DNA from 2 places in the Brevibacillus agri genome. Region 2 is predicted to be linked to the other one. Evidence: riboswitches for the same ligand, from Rfam matches in the RefSeq annotation. Region 2 holds a riboswitch; the other holds the start of a gene.
The links. A riboswitch is a leader RNA that binds a small molecule or an ion and turns the genes downstream of it on or off. The one in region 2 is predicted to bind cyclic di-AMP.
Positions count from the first base shown of each region.

Region 1: linked by a shared signal. The riboswitch ahead of BA6348_RS14860 (CAP domain-containing protein) and the one ahead of BA6348_RS23875 (C40 family peptidase) in region 2 are both predicted to bind cyclic di-AMP.

Region 1 covers NZ_CP026363.1:2,952,765-2,960,215, reverse strand. The annotation lists gene BA6348_RS14895 (catalase) at 1-985, opposite strand, end outside; gene BA6348_RS14890 (2-phosphosulfolactate phosphatase) at 1,049-1,816, opposite strand; gene BA6348_RS14885 (hypothetical protein) at 1,943-2,383, shown strand; gene BA6348_RS14880 (phosphotransferase family protein) at 2,447-3,364, opposite strand; gene BA6348_RS14875 (hypothetical protein) at 3,464-3,670, shown strand; gene BA6348_RS14870 (cold-shock protein) at 3,697-3,900, opposite strand; gene BA6348_RS14865 (rhodanese-like domain-containing protein) at 4,321-4,665, shown strand; cyclic di-AMP (ydaO/yuaA leader) riboswitch at 4,750-4,905, shown strand; gene BA6348_RS14860 (CAP domain-containing protein) at 4,914-5,603, shown strand; gene BA6348_RS26760 (hypothetical protein) at 5,674-5,832, opposite strand; gene BA6348_RS14855 (hypothetical protein) at 5,945-6,967, opposite strand; gene def (peptide deformylase) at 7,000-7,451, opposite strand, start outside.
Region 2 covers NZ_CP026363.1:4,863,827-4,871,277, forward strand. The annotation lists gene BA6348_RS23845 (response regulator) at 1-298, opposite strand, end outside; gene BA6348_RS23850 (HAMP domain-containing sensor histidine kinase) at 306-1,454, opposite strand; gene liaF (cell wall-active antibiotics response protein LiaF) at 1,468-2,355, opposite strand; gene BA6348_RS23860 (class I SAM-dependent methyltransferase) at 2,370-2,948, opposite strand; gene BA6348_RS23865 (PspA/IM30 family protein) at 3,041-3,736, opposite strand; gene BA6348_RS23870 (LiaF transmembrane domain-containing protein) at 3,802-4,206, opposite strand; cyclic di-AMP (ydaO/yuaA leader) riboswitch at 4,516-4,653, shown strand; gene BA6348_RS23875 (C40 family peptidase) at 4,658-5,179, shown strand; gene BA6348_RS23880 (response regulator transcription factor) at 5,398-6,117, shown strand; gene BA6348_RS23885 (sensor histidine kinase) at 6,118-7,451, shown strand, end outside.

The sequences.
Region 1 (7,451 bases), 1.9 Mb from region 2:
CCTGTTCTACTTCGGCAAAGTAGTTTTCCGGATTTTTGTTCAACACCATTTTTCCAACAGGCAAAAACGGAAATTGCTCCTCCGGCCACAGCTTCGTCGGATCAAGCGGATCAAAATCAAGCTCGGGATGCTCGTCATCGCTCATGATTTGCACGCACAGCTCCCATTCCGGATAGTCTCCCCGTTCGATCGCTTCGTACAGGTCCTGTGTCGCGTGATTGAAGTTTTTCCCCTGAATTTCCTCGGCTTCTTTTTGCGTCAAGTTTTTGATCCCTTGCGCAAGCGGCTGCCAATGGTACTTGACCAGCACCGCTTCGCCCTTTTGATTCACCCATTTGTACGTATTGACGCCGGATCCTTGCATCTGCCGGTAGTTCGCCGGGATGCCCCACGGGGAGAACAGAAACGTAATCATGTGCATCGCTTCAGGCGTATTGGAAATGAAGTCAAAAATGCGTTCGACGTCCTGAATGTTCGTCACCGGGTCTGGCTTGAACGCGTGGACGAGATCAGGAAACTTCATCGCATCGCGAATGAAGAAGACTTTCAGATTGTTCCCTACCAGATCCCAGTTCCCGTCCTCCGTGTAAAACTTCACGGCAAAGCCGCGCGGATCGCGCAAAGTCTCAGGCGAGTGCGTGCCGTGAATGACGGTCGAAAAACGGACGAACACAGGCGTTTTTTTGCCGCGCTCCGCAAACAGCTTCGCTCTCGTGTACTTCGCAACCGGCTCATCCCCGACCGTTCCGTACGCCTCGAAGTATCCGTGTGCGCCTGCGCCACGCCCGTGCACGACCCGCTCCGGTATTCGCTCACGGTCGAAATGCGTAATTTTTTCCAGAAAATCATAGTTTTCCAGAACGGTAGGACCGCGATTGCCTACTGTGCGCATATTTTGGTTGTCTGTGATCGGATGGCCCTGCCGATTGGTCAGCAGCTCTTCCTCGGTTGACCTGCCCTGTGTGCTGTTCTTCGATTCTTCCATGTTCATCCTCCCTGTCCAGTTTCTCACTCGATCATGAGAAATGGTTTCCGAAAAAGGGAGTCTTTATGCGAAAAAGCCCGGCGCTGAACCGAGAGCAGAAGAAGCGGCAACGTACCCGCCGTCTTTTCCCAGTAGCGGAACGGTCTGGCTGCGGTTCCATTCGGCTGCGATCTGAACATCCTGCGGATATCCTTTTGCGGCAAGCTCGCGTCCAGAGCCGCTTTCCGCGAGGACGGCAGCAAGCTGCTCGTTGGCCGCCCGGAATGCGGCGACCGCCATTTGCGCTTCGCAGGAGAGCTGGTAGCCGCTTAATCCGTCGAGGATCGCGCCTGCGGCCAGCATGTCTTCGATGGCAGGACGCAGGGCGCCGTTGGGCCATCTTTCTCCGCAGGCGATCACGCTCACGGTTCCTTTGTGCGCGTTGATGAAGCGAGCTACCGCCGCTGCATTTCGCAAGCAGCCTGCGACGACCACGGCTCCGCTTTGCTGCGCCAGCACAGTGCAGGTCGAACCGTTGGGGGAAGGCAGGACGAGTTTGCTCCCGGCTGGAATCGTCGCGAGACACGCCGGAGAGAGCGACACTGGCTCTCCGCGTTTCCCGGCGAGCAGTGCTCCTTTTTCCCGCGCGTAAAGCGCTGCCGTCTCGTCTCGCATGCGGTACGGATAGACGATCCCACCGCGCCCGCACACGACATCCACACAGGTGCAAAACGACAGCACATCTATCATGACGACGATGTCTGACTGGGGCGCCAACTGTTCTACCCCTTCATATCCCCATTCAAACCGCGCCGTATAGTCTAGCTGTTTAAATATGGAAGCTTCGCTCATCCATTCCACCGCTTTCTATCAGAAATGGTTACTTGTCCCCTTACGTTCGCCGTTACAAAAGGAGACAAGACTTAATATTGTAGTATTGTCCCATTAGTTAAACAACAAGAAATGGAGTGATCTGGGATGTCTGAAATGGAGTTTGAAAGCACCAGCGACCGAGGGGGTGGAAGACCAAGGAGAACAACTGTTTACACGACTGGCATTCTGCAAAACAACCTGAACACGGCTCTTACCGCTCACATCGACTTGGTCAACCTCAATGACGAGCCAGTGGAGGTGCGTGTGCAAGTGCTGAACTGGGGCACAGCGGTCACACAAACCAATCCGGTAGGTTCACTGCTCGACGTCACACAAACGCTCGCCGCAAACACACGGGTTGCGCTGAACGCGACTGTCGTTGCAACGAACCACTACGAAGTGCGCCTGACTGTCGGCCGCAACGGCAACCGTGAAAATGTCCTTCTGACCACGTATGGCCGTACTTCTATCGGCGGCGGTCAAGTCAACGGCCTGTCTGTTCTGCCTAGCCAACTGCTCACCATAGAAGTCGATGGCTGCCTGTAATTCTCGCTTTCCCTGTAAAAAGAACTATGGCTCTAATTCCATAGTTCTTTTTTCTTTTTCGATTCAGCTATACCAGGACGGGATGCGTCTTTCAAACGCGTCGTGCTCCTCGACAATCGTCTGGATCCGCTTCATCATGTCCGGCAGCAGCGCGGGGACAGTCCGCTCTGTCCAGATGATCGAGGAGAAAATGGCCATCGCCGTGTACACGTTGTACAGCGTCCAGAAAGAGTCGGGAATTTCCTGCCCGTTCCAATAGCCCGCCAGTTGGCCGTTGCAAAACGGAACACTCACCTCTTTGCTGAAAAAGGCGAGCTTGACGAACTCATGCACCGGGTCGCCCCAGTCGTAGCGGTTGAAGTCGATCACGCCTGCGTAGCTGCGGTCGCGGACGATCAAGTTTCCGACGTGAAAATCGTCGTGCAAAAAGCAGTTCGGCCGCCCAGCCAGCAGGGGCAAGTGCCGGTCAATGAATGCGAGAATGCGCTCGCCGTCTTTGAACGCGGAAGCAGAGGCAGCGTAGGCTGCTGCATACATGCGATGCTTTTGCACACAGCGCTCTGCCCATGGCGATGTCGACGCGGGAGCCGCGAGCTGGTGCATGGCGGCCAAATCCCGTCCCGCCAAAAAGCCGACCTGCTGTTGCTCGCTGTCCGTGAAGGTCGGCAGTGCGTCCCGCGCATCCTCTCCTTCGATGTAAGAGACGAGCATGTAGCAAATGCCCCATTCTTTTCGCACGCCAAAATCGAGCGGCCTGGAAGCTTTGATCGGCAGAGGCTGCAACGCCTGCAACCGCGCATACTCCTGCTCTTTTTGCCCGGCTTGCTCGTAGCTGGCTACCCGCAAGACAGCAGGGCCTCCTGCTGCCAACTCGACGCGATATTTCCGGTCTGCCGAATGCCCTTTTTTGATTTCCTCCACGCTCCCCGCCTGTTGCAAAAGCGGAACCGTTTTTTGCAGCGACACCAGCCAGTCTTCCATTTCGTTCACTCTCCTCCCGGTCTGTGATAAAAAGCAGCATGCTCGATTATACGACAGCCGTGGCAGCAATTGGTAGAAAAAAACGCCGGGAAGCTCGATTTGCTTTTTGCGTGTACAGACGAAATCTTGCCGAAGTTGATGGCGCAGCTCGCAGCGACGGGCGAGAACGCGGCCTTTCAGTTTGGCGACCCGGTTCCGCCTTCGTTCATCGGGCTGTTCGGCCACATCCAGGCGCACGCCGACTTTTACCGGGTGATGCTCGTCAAACACCGTGATCTTGCGAGAAAAAAAGAAACTGCCCGCTGACGGACAGTTTCTTTTATAAAGGAGACTTACAGTTTTACTACGTTCTCAGCTTGAGGACCGCGGTTGCCTGTTACGATGTTGAACTCAACGCGCTGGCCTTCTTCCAAAGTTTTGAAGCCGTCGCCTTGGATTGCGCTGTAGTGTACGAATACGTCGTCTCCGCCTTCTACTTGAATGAAGCCGTAACCTTTTTCTGCGTTAAACCATTTTACTGTTCCGTTCGCTTGCATGAGAAAACCTCCAAAAGTCAATTTGAATATGCTAGTCATATTTACCGAAGCAAATAAAGCTCACATATCATGAAGAAATACCCCAGAGCGAGATCGCGATACGCCTTCATGATATGTGAAGTTGATCTACTTCGCTAAAATGAAAGTGTCATAGGACGGAACTGCCATGTTAAAACCAAAACTTTTTGAAAACCTAAAACGACGAAAGCCCTTCCTCTCTTCCATCCTTGCGGCTCCGATGACCGCGCCAGTGTGAATCGGGATTTCAAAAACGTTATCCATCAGCATACACCTCGAAGATTTAGGCTCAAGTATTCAAGTAGCATTATCATTTTACCATAACCAGACCGTAAAAATCAACCATTTACTACTACTCTATCAGAAAGGCAACTGCTACAATAGGCTCGGGAGGGATTGCGAATGCAAAAAAACATCTGGACGAAACAGGAAGTAATCGAGTTGCTGGAAAAACAGACACCTGTACTCATCCTTGACGTCCGCGACGAGGCAAAATTCCGGAACGGAACGCTCACCAGCGAATTGGCCGCAACCAAAAACGTTCCCTATGTGCACATGCTCGAACGTGACAAGCCCTTAGATGAAGAAACAGAATCCGTGGCGCGAAAAGCACAGGTCATCACGGTCTGTACGTCGGGCAACAAAGCGCAAAAAGCGGCTGCTCTGCTGCGCGAGCACGGATACGAGGCAAAAGCGCTGCTCGGCGGACTGACAGCGTGGAACGAGCCGGAGAGCGAGGGCGAATAAGCCCAGTAGCGCCAGCGTTTCCAGCGGTTTGGCAGATATTACTTCTTTATTTCGGGTGGGATAGTCTGATATTCTGGGTCATGCCAAACCAATAAGCCGAAGCTTCCTCACGAATGGAAGTGCGGGGGATCTTTTTGTGGGTCACGCATCCACTAAGGGGTGAATCGCTCGAAGGAGCGTAGGGTTGTTTCCTCAATCCGAATCCGACAACTAACCTCGTAGGCCAAAAAAAGGAGACGATGTTGAATATGAAACGTTTTGGAGCTACTGCCATCGCGATGACTCTGGGATTGGGCTTGGCTTTGACCGGCTTTACCCCATCTGCATCTGCTGCAGCCAATTGCCCGGTACCAACTGGCATACAATACCAAATCCAGTATCAATGGATTCCATATATGGGTCAGCTTCCATTTGCACCTAGCGCACAGCCACAACAGCCTGCCGCGCCAGTAAATCAGGCGCCTGTACAAAAGCAGCCCGTACAAAAGCCGGTGCAACAAGCGCCACAAGCACCAGCAAAGCCAGTACAGAACGTCACAAAGCCGGCTGCTCCGGCGAACCAGGCACAGGCTGGCGACTTTGCCAAGCAGGTTGCTGATCTGGTCAACCAGGAACGCGCCAAAGCAGGTCTGGCGCCTGTAACGATGGATGCTGCCCTGTCCAAAGTCGCTCTGGCGAAAGCAGCCGATATGTCGAACAACAACTACTTTGACCACACCAGCCCAACGTACGGTTCTCCGTTTGACATGATGAAGCAATTCGGCATTTCCTACATGACCGCAGGCGAGAACATCGCCATGGGTCAACGCAGTCCGCAAGAAGTGATGACGCAGTGGATGAACAGCGAAGGCCACCGCAAAAACATCATGAACCCGGCCTTCACCAAAATCGGTGTCGGCTACACCAACGGTTACTGGGTTCAGGAATTTATCGGCTAAGAACGTCTTTCCCTGTACACGAAAGCCGGGTACTCTTTTTCCAAAGAGGCCCGGCTTTTTTCGTGTGGAGCTATCCTTGCTCCGTATTTGCCGCGTTTTTCGCTTTGGGGGTGCAGCCGCAGCCTTCCTGCTCGTCAAACAGAGCGACTTCCTTCTGGTTCATCTTCTGCTTCGTTGGATAGGCAGAAACTTGCTGCAGTTCGGCATTGACATCAGACGATTGATTCATCCGTATGGCCCCCTCGCCGCTATTTGTTCGTGGTACGTCCCTAGTATGCGCGAAAAACAAACCGGGTCATTCCTGCCGATCGCTGGAAAGCGGCGCAAGGAAGCTGCCGCTGTCAGACAGCGCCGTGTCTACTCATGATATGTTCCAGGTCTTTCAGTGCTGCCGCCGCCGCTGCTGCCGGGTCCGACTTCCCGCCCACGACCATCAGTTCGCCCATGACGTCTGTTTCCACGCGGATCGCTTTCGTCGTCCCTTTTACTTGGGCAAAAGGATGCATCGCATCGACTGCGACAAGCTCAACCGCTGCCGCTACGCCGTCTGCTGTCGGCCGGATCGTGCCGATCAGCTTCGGCACCCGTCCGGCGCGTTTCCACTCGGCGATTTGGGCGGGAGACAGGTCGCGAACGCTCGCCCGCGGGATATCGGAGAGCTTCAGCCTGGCGTCGAACACGGCGTTGGCCAAAATCGCGATTTTCGAGGCCGTATCCCAGCCGTCGATGTCGTAGGTCGGGTCCGGCTCGGCGATGCCCATTTGCTGCGCCCGGCGAATCGCTTCCTCGCTCGTGACGCCTTCCTCCATGACGCTTGTCAAGACAAAGTTGGTCGTTCCGGTAAAAATGCCTTCCACATGCTTGATTTCACAGCCCGCGAGATTGTAGCTGAACAGGTCGATCGTCGGCAGGGCGGCCGCTGTTGCGCCGCTGATTTTTAACTGCACGCCTTTTGCTTTCGCCAGGGCAGACAAGCCGGCGTAGTCGACGACGAGCGCGCCTTTGGACACGGCGATCGCGTGCATGCCGCCTGCAAGCGCCTGACGGATGTAGCGAAGCCCTGGCCCCCCTGTCCGGGCATCAGACGGGCCTGCCTCGATCAGCACGTCCGCTGCTACGGTCGACAGCCACTTTTCTGCCTTCCATGCCGGATGAGCGGGCTGCTTGGACTGCGTCAACGACTCAATCTGTTCGTTTGCAAGCCCTTCAGGATCGTAGAGCGCACAAGCCGACCTGGCGACCCCCACCAGCCGGACGTCTGCCTGGTACAGCTTGCGGTACCTGTCCTGGCGCTGCGCAAGAAGCCGCGCAATCTGCTTGCCTACTGTTCCGAATCCTGTCAGTACGATGTTCCAACGCTTCATTTGTCATTCTCCTTGCTGTCGCCAAACGGTTTCTATGCTTTGCGGTACGTCTCTCTTCTGTAGGCCAAAATGGCGTTGGCTTCCTTTTGCCTGAGCGGCTTTCCGGTTTTGGCAGAGTACAGAGCTTCGACGTGGTCGATGAACAAAACGCCTTCGAGATGGTCGATTTCATGCTGCACGCAGCGGGCGAGAAAATCTTCCGCTTCCAGCACGGTCGGCTCGCCCCTGCGGTTTTGCGACTTCACTTTGACGTAGCGCGAGCGGCTGACAATTCCGACGACGCCGGGGATGGACAGGCAAGCCTCCGGGCCAACCTGCACGCCGCTCATTTCCACAATTTCGGGGTTAATCAGCTCGATCAGGCCGCTGCCGCAGTCAATGACAATCAGCCGCAGCGGTACGCCGATCTGTACGGCCGACAGTCCGGCCCGTCCTTTTTTCGCGTAAAGCGTCTGCTTCATGTCTTCCGCGATCATTTCTGTAT
Region 2 (7,451 bases):
TGAAGGCCCCCGCTTCGATGACCGGATATACTTTTTCGTCGTCGATAAAGCTGGTGAGGACGATGACTTTGCTCGCTGGACAAGCTTCACGAATGCGCCGGGTCGCTTCCACACCGCCAATGCCCTCCATGACCAGATCCATGAGCACGACATCCGGTCGCAGCTCTACCGCCATCCGCACTCCTTCTTCTCCGCTGCCCGCTTCTGCCACCACCTCGATATCATCCTCGGTTGACAAGTAAGCAGCCAGCCCCATCCGCACCATCTCATGATCGTCTACCAGTAATACGCGAATCACAGAAATTTCACCCTTCCCGTTCCGGCTGTGACATCAAGGGAATCCGCACCTCGATTTGCGTCCCCTTGCCGATCGCTGAATAAATCTCCATCGAGCCGCCTACCTCGGCCACCCGCTCCTGCATGCTGCGCAGGCCGTACGACGTCATTTTTTCTCCATCCGGATCAAAGCCGACGCCGTCATCGGTTACCCTGAGCCGCACCTGCTCCTGCAAGGTAAACAACTTGACCGCAATCTGGCTGGCTTTGGCGTGCCGCAGCGTATTGGACAACGACTCCTGCAAAATCCGGAACAGATGATCCTCAATGCCGCTCGGCAAGCCTTCGACGTCTTCAATCTCCCACGTCAGCTCCATCGTATTTTTACGTTCCAGTTCATCCAAAAGTTCCAAGATCGCTTCTTTCAGCGACTTGTTTTGCAGCGTGGCGGGGCGAAGATGCAAGAGCAATGCCCGCATCTCCGCCTGGGCGGCCGCTGCCATTTCTTCCACCAGCTCAATCTGCTGGGCGGCGCGCTGCGGATTTTTCTCCACCAGCCGCCGCATCGCTGCCGTCGTCATGGCGATCGCAAACAACTGCTGACTGACCGCATCGTGCAGTTCGCGTGCCAAGCGCTGCCGCTCCTCGGTGACGGCTGCCTGCTTGACCTGCTCTGCCAGGGCCGCATTGTGATTGGACAGACGCTGCAAGGACGCGACCTGCTCCTCCCACTGCGAGGCCAGCCGATTCAACTGCCAGCCCAGCTCGCCGACTTCATCGACGCCCAAATCCGGCACGCGGTAGGAGAGCATCCCCCGCCCGAGCTTCATGGCGGCTTCCCACAACACGCTGAGCCTTTTCTTGAGCAGGTTCCCGACGATGTAGGAGATAATCAGCGCCACCAGCACACCGACCGGAAGCGACACGACAAACGCCGCCAGTTGCACCAGCCCGTCAGGCTGCGCGGGCAAGGTCACTCCCAAATAATCTTCCATCCACAAAACGACCTTCGGATCGCCAATCAGGCTGTTGTACCAGCGATGAACCTCCGGCATATCTTTCCACACAAAATAGAGCCAAAAGAAACAAATAAACGAAACGACCACTGCACTTCCGGCAAGCAGGACGCCGTAGCGCACATATTGCCACTGAATACTCGCTAATCGCTGTCGACGCATCCGCCAGTACCTCCTAGATGTACTTGACTTTTATATCGCCGACGAGCAGCGAGATATGCACATTCACTTTTTGAGCCGCCTCTTCGTATTGATCGGAGCGAATCATGACGCTGCGGTTGATTCCGCCCTGACGGTGGCTCAGCACTTCCAGATCGCCCAGACTCAGCTCTGCGTTGACAGAAACCGGGAGATCGACGGGAACGTATATCGTGACATCCCCCACCCAGCCTTCCACAACCAGCACCGCTTCATCCTGCATCAGCACCGCGCGGGACAGGTCTATGACCACATCCCCGATCCCGTGCCACACATGCAGGGCGCTCAGTTCAAAACGTCCCGAGGTCAGATGGTAATCCCCGATCAGGGAGCTGCGAGAATCTTTGGGCAAAATCCGTTCACGGTAGGCAGATTCTCCCTCCTGCTCAGGCAGCTTGCCGCGTGAAGGCTTCCATTTGTTCAAGCTGTCCAGCCATTGGGCAGCTTCCTGGCGAATCCCGCTCGGCTGAGCCGTTTGACTCCCGCCGCCCATGGCGGAAGCTGGCGTCTCATCCGGAGCTGAAAACGGCGGAAGGGGCGGACGATTTCCTCTTTCTTTGGTCTTGCCGCGAATCAATCGAAAGCCAAAATAAATAAACAGGACAGGCACAGCGAGTTGGAACAAATCGTCCACGCCGATGCCAAACCACATATCCAGCGCGATAATGAATCCTAAACAAAACAGAATGCCGCCGCCAATCCGCTTGTTCTGTCCCCACAGGCGAACGCCGAAGTAGACGAGCACCATGGGCCACAGGTCAAACAGACCGAACGAAATAATATGCAAACTGTCTAATAAAAGGCCGATTCCTGTCAAAATAATCAGGACGCCGGCCAACATTGTGTGCAAGCGGGACAGTTTCACAAAAGTCTCCTCTCTTACGCCCCATGCCGATCTTTTTCACTTTGTCCGTTACGACATGTATAAATGAATGCAGGTGGGATATTCAGCAAGGTGAAGTCTGTCTCTACCAAGGAAAAACGCGCCTGCAGCTCAGCCTGGAGTTGTAGCGAATATTGGAATGTAATGAACAGACCGCCTGGTTTCAATACCTTTTGCACTTCGTCCAGGATCGCTGTTCGCAACTCTTGCGGAAAATTGGCAAACGGCAGGCCGGAAATAATGACATCTGCCTTGCCAAGCTCCAGCTCCTCCAAATATTGTCCGAGTCTCGTCGCTTCTTCCCTGACAGGAAGATCAGGAAAGCGTGATTGAAGGATGGATCGAAACTGGCTGTCACGCTCCACAAGCACATAGTCGGTATCAGGATTGATTTTTTGATAAATGGTTTGGGTAAAAGCGCCCGTGCCAGGTCCCAGCTCAAGAATGACATCTGTTGAAGCCCAATTGACGTGGCTCAACATTCGCTCACATAAATACCGAGAGCTGGGGATCACGCTGCCTACACGTCCAGGCTCAGCGATGAACCTTCGCAAAAAGACCATGAAGTCTGCCAAGAATCGTACCTCCTAGGGGAAAAGCAGCCTGCTATACAGGCTGCCTGATTGACACACTCTATTCTACAACCAATCCCCCAGTTCCTGTCCAATCAAGATTGTTCCGGCTGGGCGGACGCTGGTTTTTTCTCCTTCAACGACGCCTTGATGCTGGCAAGCTCCGCATCCAGATCGTCTTTTTCCAGGTCAGACAACGCGCTCTCCCAGGCGAGGTTCGTTTGGCGCCATTGGCCGCTCATTTGTGCCTCCGCCTCCATACGCATCACTTTTTCTTCCATACGAGCGAACCCGCGGCCTGCGGACTGATTGCCAATCCCTGCTACCGCATGATTCACCTGCTTTTGCGTGCGGGCTACTTGTGCCCGTGCCATCAGCGTGAATTTTTTTGCGCGCATTTTATAGAACTCTTCCTTCAGTTCGGCCAGCTTTTCACGCATTTGCGTAGCGGCCTCGGAAGCTGCCAAATAGAGTGTTTCGTACTCGGCTGCACGAGCTTCATACTGCTTTTTGTCCGCAAGAGCGCGGCGGGCAAGCTCGTCTTCCCCTTCTGTCAACGCGAGCTTTACTTGACGGTCGCGCTTTTCGATCAAAGCGTTCGCTTCGTCCAGTTGCTGGCGGAATTTCTTTTCCAATGCTACCTGGCGGGCGACAGCCACTTCGACCTGTCCGATTTCCACTTCCATATCCCGCATGTATTGATTCAGCATAACTACCGGATCTTCCATCGAATCCAGGGCGTCATTTACCGAAGCTACTGTCAGGTCACGCAAACGTTTGAAAATACTCATTTTCAATTCCTCCTCATCATATCACATCGTGTCATTTCATCCAAAAGCTCTCGCGACATGGCTGCTTATGGCTGGCGGCGGGTCATTTCTCTTTCCCACGCGTCCAGCGTGTCTTCTTTTAATACTTTTTGTGCCCACTGACGTTCCCAGGCTGGCGGCGCTTCTTTGGGGACATGGCCGGGGCGCAGTAAGCGATACCCCAGATAAATCACACCAATGGCCAGTAAGCCGTGAAACAGCAGATGGAGCTTGCCGATCAGCATCAGGAACCCGAACAGGAAGATCACGATTCCCCAAAAACGCGAACCGGATTGTCCCATGATTTTTCGAGCGCCGTACAGCATGATGATCGCCGGAATCAAAAGCCCGATCAGATCACCAAAGTCGATTCCTACTTGATCCAGGAGAACCAACCCGCCGATCAGCAAGAGAACTAGCCCGAGCAAAACCTTTCCAGACCGTTCACTCATTGCTCGCTTACCTCCTATCATCTTTTGCGTGTGTGGTGCTTGTTGAACCTTATGGCCTTATTGTAGCCCCCCGCATAGGCTCCCCATAACGGGCGTGCGGTTGGTTTTTCCCTCCGTCCTTGGACGGAGAGCATTTCCTGCCATAATCGGACGAGCCTGCTCCTGCCCTTTTCTCGACCCGGCACTTGCATTGTCGAAGCAAATCGTTACAGCATCAGACAAAATTTTGTGACAAAAAGGTGAACAAGCGGTTACAAAAGAGGGAAAACGGGAAAAGCGTAGAATCTTCGTAAAGTGCGTGTAAAAAAACATCGAAAATAGCCGAATTCCGCATGTCGGAAACGGGGGAACCAGTTTTTTGGGGTGAATGATTGCATGTTGGCAATCTAGGGCGTCCTTTCGACCGAACCCTTCAGCTAACTTCGTAGGCTCACGAAAGGAGCAGTTTCTTTTGCGCAAGGTGGTACTGTCTTTACTTATGGCCGGAATGCTGGCTATGGGAGCCGGCGCTGCACACGCGGCCGAGGGTGCAACGCTCGAAGACGTGGTCAGCGAACTGTATGGCGTCCCTTACAAATCATCCGGTACGTCCAAAAAGGGCTTTGACTGCTCCGGTTTCACACGCTACGTATTTGATGCGTTAGGTGTAGACCTGCCTCACAATTCTGCCGCCCAATACGAACTGGGGACAGAGGTTGCCAAGAAAGACTTGCAGCCTGGAGATCTTGTGTTCTTCAATACAAACGGACGAAGCATCTCACACGTAGGCATCTACATCGGGAACGGCACATTCGTGCATTCGGAATCTGGCCGCGGCGTCGTCAACACCAAGTTGAACGACCCGTACTACTGGAGCAAGCGTTATGTTGGCGCCAAGCGCATCAGCACACCTGTTCTGGAAGCGGCAGCTCCGAAAAAGGAAAACGCGGTGCAAGCTGCATCGTTGTCGGAAAATCAAGCACAAAAGAAGTAGTTCGGCAAAAAATAAGAGCCAGGGACATTGCGTCTCTGGCTTTTTCTGACGAAATTTAGGACCAGGTCTAAAGAGGTGCCCCTACCTATAAGTAAAGATGCATGAATGGACGGATACTTGCCCTTATCATGTGAAAGCATGTTATGATAGACAGGATTAGTTCTTTGTGCCATAGCACCTCATCCACCTATTAATAGAAGTAACTGGGGGTAATTCCGGTGAAAGATCACATTTTGATCGTTGATGACAACCAGGAGATTATTGAACTGCTTGAAGATATTTTGGAAAACGAAGGCTTCCAGGTTTCCTCGGCGGAAAATGGCGAGGATGCGCTTGCTCTTCTGAGCCAGGGCGAGCGGCCCAACCTCATTTTGCTCGATATCATGATGCCGAATATGAGCGGCTACGAGCTGTGCTCGCAAATTCGCCGCGAATGGGATTTGCCGATCCTGTTTCTCAGCGCGAAAAGCAAGGCGGTCGACAAAGTCGTCGGCTTCGAAATCGGCGCCGATGACTACATTACGAAGCCGTTTGACACCGAAGAGCTGCTGGCTCGCATCCGCGCTCATCTGCGACGCTACGAGCGCATTCGCAAGCATACCGAGGAGCAGCCGGAAAAAGAGACGCCCAGCTCCCCGATCACCGTCCTGAAGTTCAAGGACTTGGAGATCCACAAGGAAACGTACTCTGTCTACGTCAACGGCCAGAAGATTGAGCTGTCCACAAAAGAGTTTCAACTACTGACGTTCCTCGCCGAAAATGCCGGGATCGTGTTCACGCGGGAACAAATTTACGACCGCGTCTGGGGGTACGGCTACGGCTCCCTCAACACCGTGACGGTCCACATCAAAAACTTGCGCGAGAAGCTGGAAACAGAACGGCAATTCATCAAAACACAATGGGGGACAGGCTACGTATTCATCGGGGAGAAACTGTAGATGAGTCTTCGCAACAAGCTTTTTCTCTCCTTTATCGCCTTGATTACCCTCAACATCCTGCTGTTCAAATTCGTCTTCCAGGACATCATCATCGACCAGTTGAAAAACGACCGTCACAACCAGTACCAGGCGGAAAAGGATGCGGCAGAAAAGGTCCGGCTCAACCAACTACTGCGCTCCAGCAACTTCAAGGACCCGATCGAGCGCCAGGAACTGGAGAAGCAGTTGCCGGAAGACGTCATGTACCGGATGGTCGTGAAGGACGCGAGCGGCAACACGATTTACCACAGGCCGTCACAAGCCTACTCCTTGAAGCTGTCCCTCCCTTCCACCACGAAAAGCGACCTGAAAGTCGTGGCAGAGTACCATTTTCAGCAGGAGCCTCCCCGTGCGGGAGAGATCGTCGTCTACTTCTACACGGACGATTACGACATGATGGCTACAACCGGAGTCTCCATGATGCTCTGGTTTATTTACGGAAGCCTCGTCCTCGTCGGCCTGCTGCTGCTCGCCCTGTTCCTCCGCTGGATTTTGCGCCCGGTCAATGAGCTGGCCCGCGTCACGCAGGAAATTCGCGAGGGCAAACGGCTTGTGACGTTTACGTACCGCTCGCACGACGAGTTCGGACAGCTTTTTCGCTACTTTGGCGACATGGTCGACGAGCTGCGCTTTTCCGAAGAGAGACAGTCGGAAATGATCGCCTCCATCGCCCATGATTTTCGCACGCCGCTGACCACGATCAAAGGCTACGCCTCCTACATCGGCTCCGGGCGGGTCACGGACCTGACGCGGATTCAGAAGCAAATGGGCAAAATCGAAGTGAAGACGAGCGATCTGGAAAAGCTGCTGGACGAGTTGCAGGACTTCACGGTGCAAAGTACGGAGGTGCGGCTCAACATTAGCCGCATTCACGTGAAAGGATTTTTGAAAGGAATTATCGAGGACTATTTGGCGCGGGTAAAGGAAGCCGGCCTGACGTTTCAATGGAAGTTGCGCGTATCCAATGAGCTGCACATCGAAGCCGATGAAACAAAGCTGCGTCGCGTCATGGAAAACTTGCTGAACAACGCGATTCACTACAACAAGCCGAATGGCTCGATTTTGGTTACATGCGACCAGCGGGAAGGCCACGTGCTGTTTTCCGTCATAGACAAAGGGGAAGGAATCGCAGCCGAGGATTTGCCCAAAATCTTCAACAAGTTTTACCGCGCAGAGAAGTCCCGCAACCGCAACAACGGCGGCACAGGGCTTGGGCTGACCATCTGCCAGAGCATCGTGCGCCGCCACGGCGGAGAACTCACGGTAAACAGCGAACAGGGAATAGGAAGCAGCTT